2 regions of the Streptomyces aureoversilis genome follow, and region 1 is predicted to be linked to the other one. Evidence: riboswitches for the same ligand, from Rfam matches in the RefSeq annotation. Region 1 holds a riboswitch; the other holds the start of a gene.

Region 1 (4,408 bases):
GCCGTTGGGGCCGGTGTAGAGCACGGGGTAGTGCGGCTCCAGGCGCTTGGCGATGTAGTTGGCGCCGAGCACCGCCACCTGCGTGGCGCGCTTGAGGCCCTCGCCGCCCATCAGCCGGACGTACGCCCAGGAGATCGGCAGGATGCCGGCCGAGCCCCACGGCGCCGCGGAGATCGGGCCGACGCCCGTCGCCGGGCCGGCGGTGGGCTGCAGCGGGTGGTTGGGGAGGTACGGCGCGAGGTGCGCGCGGACGGCGACCGGGCCGACGCCGGGACCGCCGCCGCCGTGCGGGATGCAGAAGGTCTTGTGCAGGTTCAGGTGCGAGACGTCGCCGCCGAACTTGCCCGGCTCCGCCAGGCCCACCAGGGCGTTGAGGTTGGCGCCGTCCACGTAGACCTGGCCGCCCGCCTCGTGCACGGCCGCGCAGATGTCGGCGACGTGCTCCTCGAAGACGCCGTGCGTCGACGGGTAGGTGATCATCAGTACGGCCAGCTCGTCGCGGTACTGCTCGATCTTGGCGTGCAGGTCCTGGGCGTCGACCTCGCCGTCGTCCGCCGTCTTGACCACGACGACCTTCATGCCGGCCATCACGGCGCTGGCGGCGTTGGTGCCGTGCGCGGAGGACGGGATCAGACAGACGGTGCGCTGCTCGTCGCCGTTGGCGCGGTGGTAGGCGCGGACGGCCAGCAGGCCGGCGAGCTCGCCCTGGGACCCGGCGTTCGGCTGGATGGAGACCTTGTCGTAGCCGGTGACCGCGGCGAGCCGCTCCTCCAGCTCCGTGATGAGCGTGACGTAGCCCTCGGCCTGCTCGACCGGCGCGAAGGGGTGCAGCGCGCCGAACTCGGGCCAGGTGACCGGCTCCATCTCGGTCGTGGCGTTGAGCTTCATGGTGCACGAGCCGAGCGGGATCATGCCGCGGTCCAGGGCGTAGTCCCGGTCGGCGAGGCGGCGCAGGTAGCGCAGCATGGCCGTCTCGGAGCGGTGCTCGTGGAAGACCGGGTGCGTGAGGTAGTCGCCGGTGCGCAGGAGGGCCTCGGGGAGCGCCTCGGCGGCCACCGCGTCGAGCGCCTCGATGTCGCCGGCCACCCCGAACGCGGCCCAGACGGAGTCCAGGTGGGCGCGGGTGGTGGTCTCGTCGCAGGCGATGCCGACGTGGTCGGCGTCGGTCAGGCGCAGGTTGACACCGCGCTCGCGGGCGGCCTCGACGACCTCGGCGGCCCGGCCCGGGACGCGCGCGGTCAGGGTGTCGAAGTAGGCGCCGTGCACGAGCTCCACGCCCCCGGCACGCAGGCCCTCGGCGAGGATCGCGGCGTAGCGGTGGGTGCGGCGGCCGATGGCGGCCAGGCCCTCGGGGCCGTGGTAGACGGCGTACATGCCGGCCATGACGGCGAGGAGCACCTGGGCGGTGCAGATGTTGCTGGTGGCCTTCTCGCGGCGGATGTGCTGCTCGCGGGTCTGCAGGGCCAGGCGGTAGGCCTTGTTGCCGTCGGCGTCGACGGAGACGCCGACGAGGCGGCCGGGGAGGCTGCGGGCGAACTGCTCGCGCACGGCCATGAACCCGGCGTGCGGGCCGCCGAAGCCCATCGGGACGCCGAAGCGCTGGGTGGTGCCGACCGCGATGTCCGCGCCGAGCTCGCCGGGCGAGGTCAGCAGGGTCAGGGCGAGCAGGTCGGCGGCGACGGTGACGATCGCGCCGAGCTCGTGGGCGCGCTCGATGACCGGGCGGAGATCGCGCACGGCGCCGGAGGCACCGGGGTACTGCAGGAGGACGCCGAAGACACCGCGCTCGGCGATCTCGTCCGGGATGCCCGCGCTCAGGTCGGCGACGACGACCTCGACGCCCGTCGGCTCGGCGCGCGTCTCGATCACGGCGATCGTCTGCGGCAGCGTGTCGGCGTCGATGAGGAAGACGCCCTTCTTGACCTTGCCGACACGGCGGGACAGGGCCATGGCCTCGGCGGCCGCGGTGCCCTCGTCGAGGAGGGAGGCGCCGGAGGTGGGCAGCCCGGTGAGGTCGGCGACGACGGTCTGGAAGTTGAGCAGCGCCTCCAGGCGGCCCTGGGAGATCTCCGGCTGGTACGGCGTGTACGCCGTGTACCAGGCGGGGTTCTCCATGACGTTGCGCAGGATCACCGGCGGGGTGAACGTGCCGTGGTAGCCGAGGCCGATCATCGGGGCGAGGACCTGGTTGCGGTCGGCGAGCGTCCGCAGTTCGGCGAGGACCTCGGCCTCGCTGCGGGCCTCCGGCAGGGCCAGGGCGCCCACGCTCTTGATCACTTCCGGCACGGCGGCGGCAGTGAGCTCGTCCAGCGAACCGAAGCCGACCTGGGCCAGCATCTTGGCCTGGGCCTCGCCGTCGGGACCTATGTGGCGGCGCTCGAACGGGGTGTCCCGCTCCAGGTCGGAAAGGGCGATGCGGTGGGCAGTCATCTGCGGAGGCCTCCTGGTCGTTGCGACCTGCGAGGGGTACCACGGCGCGGGTACCCGGACGGCCTCCCCCTCTGTCATCTCAACCTGAGAGCTTCACCGGACCGCAGCGCACGGCCCGGCTTTCACCGTCGGTGAGGAAGGGCTTCGGCGCTTGACTGACCGGGCCCGCCCTGCTTTCCAGAGTGACCTCGTCCGTGCGGTACGGGTGCCTGAGAGATTCCGGGGAGGATTTGCTCCTTCGGCGCCTCCGTCGGCCCCACTGGGGTGGGCTTCCGGAGGACTCTCCCGCACGGATTCTGCGGCCATTCGCCAGCCTACCAGCGCGGCTTTCCCGGCGGATCTCCCGAGTGGCCGCTTCTCGCTTTGTGTTTTTACGTGGAGGGAGGTGCCGATACAGGGAGGAACCGTGCAGAGCGACATCGATCCCCGGAGCCTGATCGGACGGAAGGTCTTCGACCGCGACGGGGCGAAGATCGGCACGGTGGACGAGGTCTATCTCGACGACGCCACGGGGGAGCCGCTGTGGGCGGCCGTGCGCACCGGCTTCTTCCGGCGGGACGCCTTCATCCCCCTGGCGACCAGCGAGGTCTCCGGAGAGAGCATGCGCACGGCGTACGACCGGGCACTGATCAAGGAAGCCCCCGACTTCGGCGTCGGCCGCCACCTCTCCCCCGAACAGGAACTGCAGCTCTACCACCACTACCGACTGGACATCCCGGGCTCGGGCCGAGTGGCAGGCTCGGACCCGGGCCCGGGAACGGCATCCGCGCCGGAACCGGGATCGGGTCCGGGACCGGAATCCGGCCCGGGGCCGGGCCCGACCTCGAACCCGGGACCGCGGTCCGGCCCGGGAACGGGATCCGGATCGGGATCGGGACCGGAATCCGAGCCGGGCCCGAGCCCGGCATCAAACCCGGGACCGTGGTCCGGACCGGGACCAGGAACGGGATCCGGCTCGGGTCCGGAGCCGGACCCCGGGCCCGAGCCGGGCCCGGGATCGGGCCCGGCGTCCGCCGCCCCCCGCGGCCCCGGCCGGTCCCGGTCCGGCCCGTCCGTCGGCGGATCGGCAAGCTGATCCGCGCCCGGTGGCCGGCGTACGAGAGGGAGCGGCTCCCCCGGCTCCAGCGCGGGGTCATCGACGGCGAACGTCCGCACCCGGCCCGGCTCCGACCAGGGCTGTTCGAACCGCACGGTGACCCGGCCGACGCCGCTGCCCTGCACCCACCCCGCCCCGTACTCGGCATGCCGCACATCCAGCCCCGGCAGCCAGCGCCGCGGCTTCACCTCCGCGCCGGCCGTCTCCCCCTGCGCCTCTCCCGGCCCCTGCGGCGCCTCCGCCGCACAGGCCGCACCTGCCGCACCCATGGCGGCGGCCGCGGCGGCCGCGGCCGCCGCCTCGCTCGCGGCCTGCGCGAAGAGGTCCTCCTGGGTGTAGTCGGCGAGCCCGCTGACCCCGACGCCCAGCAGCCGGACCCCGGCCGTGGTGTCCACGCCGTCGATCAGCCGGGCCGCCGCCTCCTTGACCACGGCGGGGTCGTCCGTCGGGCCGCGCAGCGTCTCCGAGCGGGTCAGCGTCGAGAAGTCGTAGCTGCGCACCTTGATGACCACGGTCCGGCCGGAGCGGCCCGCGGCCCGCAGCCGCTGCACGCACCGCTCGGCGAGCCGGGAGATCTCCATCTGCACCCGCGACCGGTCGGTCAGGTCCTCCTCGAAGGTGTCCTCCACGGAGACGGACTTGGCATCCCGGTCGGCGACGACGGGACGGTCGTCGTGCCCGGTGGCCAGGGCGTACAGCCCGGCGCCGTGGGCCTTGCCCAGGAGCCGGACGAGCTCTGCCTCGCCCGCCTCGCCCGTCTCGGCGACGGTGGTGATGCCGGCCCGGCGCAGCGTCTCGGCGGTGGCCGGGCCGACGCCCGGGATGACGCGCACGGACATGGGGCCCAGCAGCTCCAGCTCGGTGCCCGGCTCGATGAGCACG
Region 2 (4,408 bases), on a different contig from region 1:
CCTCTTCGAGTTCATTGGCGGGCCAGCCGGGCGGGGCGGCCGCGGGCGCGCCGCCGCCGGGGGCCGGACTCCAGCCGTACTGCCCGGGGATGCTCATCTCGTCCAACTCGTCCAATGCCGCCCAACCACTCTCGACGAAGCCGCACATGCACCCTAACGGCTGTACCCCCGCCGGCTCCTGCCGGCTCCCGAAATCGCCGGTGATGTCCCAGGTCAGGGCGGGCCGTACGGAAGTCCGTCCGCTCCGGTCACGGCACTTACCGCAGTCACCGGGTTGCACAGGGACACCGCAGGTCACACGGTGATCGGGCAGCTGCCCTGCAGCGCCTCCGGCCGCCGCCGGCCCCGCCGGCCCGCCGGGTCCTCGCACCGAAGGGAACCCCCAGCATGCGTGTCAACAAGTTCGCCGCCTCGGCGATAGCCGTCGCCGCCTGCGGCTCCGTGGCCGTCGGCGTCGCGGGCCCCTCCCTGGCCGCCGTGAACGCACCGGACCCCGACATGTCCGTCGTGCTCCCGGCCACCGAACCGAAGTCCGCGGCCGCCGTCCACCAGCAGCTCGACGCGGTGGGACAGCTGGGGGAGGCGCTCACGCTGGTCTCCCGGATCGGCAAGGAGGCGCAGTCCAGGACGCCGGACACCGGCGCGCTCAAGGAGATGCAGCAGCGGCTGCGGTCGTCGGCGGACCGGCTCACGGACTCCCTGCGGCAGCAGTCCCCGCCCTCCTCGGGGCGCCCGGCGGTGGCCCCGCCGGACGACGTCCGCGACCTGCTGAAGAAGCTGCACAAGGCGATCGGGAAGCTGATCGACGCGGCGGCGAAGAGGGACTCGGCGGGCGTCCGGTCGGCGATCACGGAGGCCCTCGCCGTCGTGAAGGACCTCCTGGCCAAACTCCCCCTGGCGGAAGACGGCTCGACGCTGCCGGCACCGCTGCCGCTGTAGGCGGCGCCGGGGCCACCTCTGCGGCTCATGACCGCGCAGCGGCCCGGGCGGTGCCGGGCGCACCTACTCGAAGGTGATCCTCCGCAGTGCGTCCACCGCCCCGCGGTCCAGGAGGACCACCGAAGCGACCCCCGCCGGCAGGCGCCCGGGGCGCCCCGGGCGGTCCGGGATCAGCGGGTCCGGGATCAGCGGGTCCGACACCGTCGCGAGCAGCCGGGCCATCGCCCGCCGGTGCCGGCGGAAGGCGTACGGCGAGACGCCGCGGCCCCGCGCCGCCTGCCCGGCCAGCGCGGTCCCCGGCGGCACGTCGAGGAGGAGCAGGTGGGCCGCGCCGCCCCGGCGCCGTGCGTCACGGGCGACCCAGCGGCGGACCCAGCCGCGCTGCCCGCAATCGTGCACGACGGCACTCGCGGTGGAGCGCAGGGCGCGCCGCAGCGCCGCGTAGTGCGCGAGCCGGGCGAAGGGCCGGTAGGCCGCGTACGGCAGCCAGCGGGGTGCGTGCCGCTCCAGCCGCTCCCGGGTGTCCTGGGAGTCGACGCACCAGACGACGCCGTCCTGCGCGTCCAGCACGGACACGGCCCGCCGGATGAGCGTGGACTTCCCGCTCCCGGGCAGCCCGGAGACGATCAGCACGTCCCCCGCGGGGAAGCGGAGCTCCCCGCGGCCCGCTCCGGAGCGCAGGTCGAGCACCCCCGCCCGGGGCCGCGCCGCGCCGCTCTCCGCCGCGGCCGCGCCATGCGCCCGCGCGGGCCCGGCCGTCCCTGCCGTCGGTGCTGTTCCCATCCGTTCCGCCCCTCCCCCGGCCCCGGTCACTGCCCGTCACTGCCCCCTACCCACAGAACGTAAAGGAAAGGTAATCGAATTCGGGGGCCGCCAGGCAGTCCGTAACGCGCCCGTACGTGCAATGATGTGCGCGCCAACTGCGTATCCAACTGCATACCGGCCGCTCGAATCCGCGCGGGAGAGTCCCAGGCTGCACGCCACGCCGTGTGCGCTGGGCGCCGAAGGAGCAAGTTCCTCCCTTGAATCTCTCAGGCCCCGTACCGCGCGGACGAGGCAGATCTGAAAAGCGGGCCGCACCGTGCGCGGCTCCACCCAAGGTGCAAGCCGGGCCCCGCGTGTCGCGACGGCTCCCGGTGAACCTCTCAGGTTCCGATGACAGATGGGGAGGACGTCCTCACTGCCATGTCCGGGAGCCCACACCATGACCGACACCCCTCGCCGCACAGCCCTCGACGCCCTGCACCGCGAGCTCGGCGCGACCATGACCGACTTCGCGGGCTGGGACATGCCGCTGCGCTACGGCAGCGAGCGCGACGAGCACGTCGCGGTCCGCACCCGCGCCGGTCTGTTCGACCTCTCGCACATGGGTGAGATCACCGTGACCGGCCCGCAGGCCGCCGCCCTGCTGGACTTCGCCCTCGTGGGCAACATAGGGAGCGTCGCCGTCGGCCGCGCCCGCTACACGATGATCTGCCGCGAGGACGGCGGCATCCTCGACGACCTGATCGTCTACCGCCTCGCCGACGCGGAGTACATGGTCGTCGCCAACGCCTCCAACGCGCAGACCGTGCTGGACGCCCTGACCGAGCGCGCCGCCGGCTTCGACGCGGCCGTCCGCGACGACCGCGACGCCTACGCCCTCCTCGCCGTCCAGGGCCCGGCCTCGCCCGCCATCCTGAAGTCCCTGACGGACGCCGACCTGGACGGCCTGAAGTACTACGCGGGCCTGCCGGGCACCGTCGCGGGCGTCCCGGCCCTGATCGCCCGCACCGGCTACACCGGCGAGGACGGCTTCGAGCTGTTCGTCGCGCCGGGCGACGCCGTGAAGCTGTGGCAGGCCCTCACCGAGGCGGGCGCGGAGGCCGGCCTCGTGCCGTGCGGGCTCTCCTGCCGCGACACGCTGCGCCTGGAGGCGGGCATGCCGCTGTACGGGCACGAGCTGACGACCGCGACCACCCCGTTCGACGCGGGCCTGGGCCGGGTCGTGAAGTTCGAGAAGGAGGGCGACTTCGTGGGCCGCGCCGCGCTGCAGGCGGCCGCGGAGCGCGCCGGGGCGCAGCCGCCGCGCAAGCTGGTCGGCCTGATCGCCGAGGGCCGCCGCGTGCCGCGCGCCGGCTTCGCGGTGGTGGCCGGCGGCGAGGTCGTCGGCGAGGTCACCTCCGGCGCCCCCTCCCCCACGCTCGGCAAGCCGATCGCCATCGCCTACGTGGACGCGGCGCACGCCGCCCCCGGCACGCAGGGCGTGGGCGTGGACATCCGCGGCAGCCACGAGCCGTACGAGGTCGTGGCCCTGCCCTTCTACAAGCGGCAGCGTTGATCTTCCCCGTGGCTCGCCCGGGGGCTTCCCTGCCCTCTCTCGTCTCCCTCCGTCAAGACCCGTTGCACAAGCACTCACGCGCATCCAGGAGAATCTAGCCATGAGCAACCCCCAGCAGCTGCGCTACAGCAAGGAGCACGAGTGGCTGTCGGCCGTCGAGGACGGCGTGGCCACGGTCGGCATCACCGAGTTCGCCGCCAACTCCCTCGGTGACGTCGTCTACGCCCAGCTCCCGGCCGTCGGCGACACCGTCACCGCCGGCGAGAGCTGCGGCGAGCTGGAGTCGACCAAGTCGGTCAGCGACCTGTACTCCCCGGTGACCGGTGAGGTCACCGAGGCCAACCAGGACGTCGTGGACGACCCCGCGCTGGTGAACTCCGCCCCCTTCGAGGGCGGCTGGCTGTTCAAGGTGAAGATCACGGACGAGCCGGCGGACCTCCTCTCCGCCGCCGAGTACGACGCCTTCACCGCAGGCTGACCCCACCCCTCGCCCTCCCTCGCCCAGGAAGTCCAGGAAGAACTCATGTCTCTGCTGAACAGCTCCCTCCATGAGCTCGACCCCGACGTCGCCGCCGCTGTCGACGCCGAACTCCACCGCCAGCAGTCCACCCTCGAGATGATCGCCTCGGAGAACTTCGCTCCGGTCGCGGTCATGGAGGCCCAGGGCTCGGTCCTCACCAACAAGTACGCCGAGGGCTACCCCGGCCGCCGCTACTACGGTGGCTGCGAGCACGTCGATGTCGTCGAGCAGATCGCCATCGACCGGATCAAGGCGCTCTTCGGTGCCGAGCACGCGAACGTCCAGCCGCACTCCGGTGCGCAGGCGAACGCCGCCGCGATGTTCGCGCTGCTCAAGCCGGGCGACACCATCCTGGGTCTGAACCTCGCCCACGGCGGGCACCTGACCCACGGCATGAAGATCAACTTCTCCGGCAAGCTCTACAACGTGGTCGCCTACCACGTCGACGAGCAGACCAACCTGGTCGACATGGAGGAGGTCGAGCGCCTCGCCAAGGAGCACCGCCCGAAGCTGATCGTCGCCGGCTGGTCCGCGTACCCGCGTCAGCTGGACTTCGCCGCCTTCCGCCGGATCGCCGACGAGGTCGGCGCGTACCTGATGGTCGACATGGCCCACTTCGCGGGCCTCGT

The links. Region 1 has a riboswitch for glycine ahead of gcvP (aminomethyl-transferring glycine dehydrogenase). Riboswitches for the same ligand answer to the same signal wherever they lie in the genome.
Region 2: it holds a riboswitch for glycine, as region 1 does, so the genes downstream of both, gcvT (glycine cleavage system aminomethyltransferase GcvT) here and gcvP (aminomethyl-transferring glycine dehydrogenase) in region 1, are expected to answer to the same signal.

The regions. Positions count from the first base shown of each region.
Region 1 is NZ_JBHSKJ010000032.1:9,757-14,164, reverse strand. Features, by position in the region: gene gcvP (aminomethyl-transferring glycine dehydrogenase) at 1-2,430, opposite strand, end outside; glycine riboswitch at 2,618-2,728, opposite strand; partial or broken gene ACFPP6_RS34550 (PRC-barrel domain-containing protein) at 2,816-2,950, shown strand; gene ACFPP6_RS34545 (DNA polymerase IV) at 3,130-4,408, opposite strand, start outside.
Region 2 is NZ_JBHSKJ010000015.1:75,993-80,400, forward strand. Features, by position in the region: gene ACFPP6_RS24865 (enhanced serine sensitivity protein SseB) at 1-97, opposite strand, end outside; gene ACFPP6_RS24870 (hypothetical protein) at 388-939, shown strand; gene ACFPP6_RS24875 (AAA family ATPase) at 1,003-1,722, opposite strand; glycine riboswitch at 1,888-1,995, shown strand; gene gcvT (glycine cleavage system aminomethyltransferase GcvT) at 2,144-3,259, shown strand; gene gcvH (glycine cleavage system protein GcvH) at 3,360-3,737, shown strand; gene glyA (serine hydroxymethyltransferase) at 3,783-4,408, shown strand, end outside.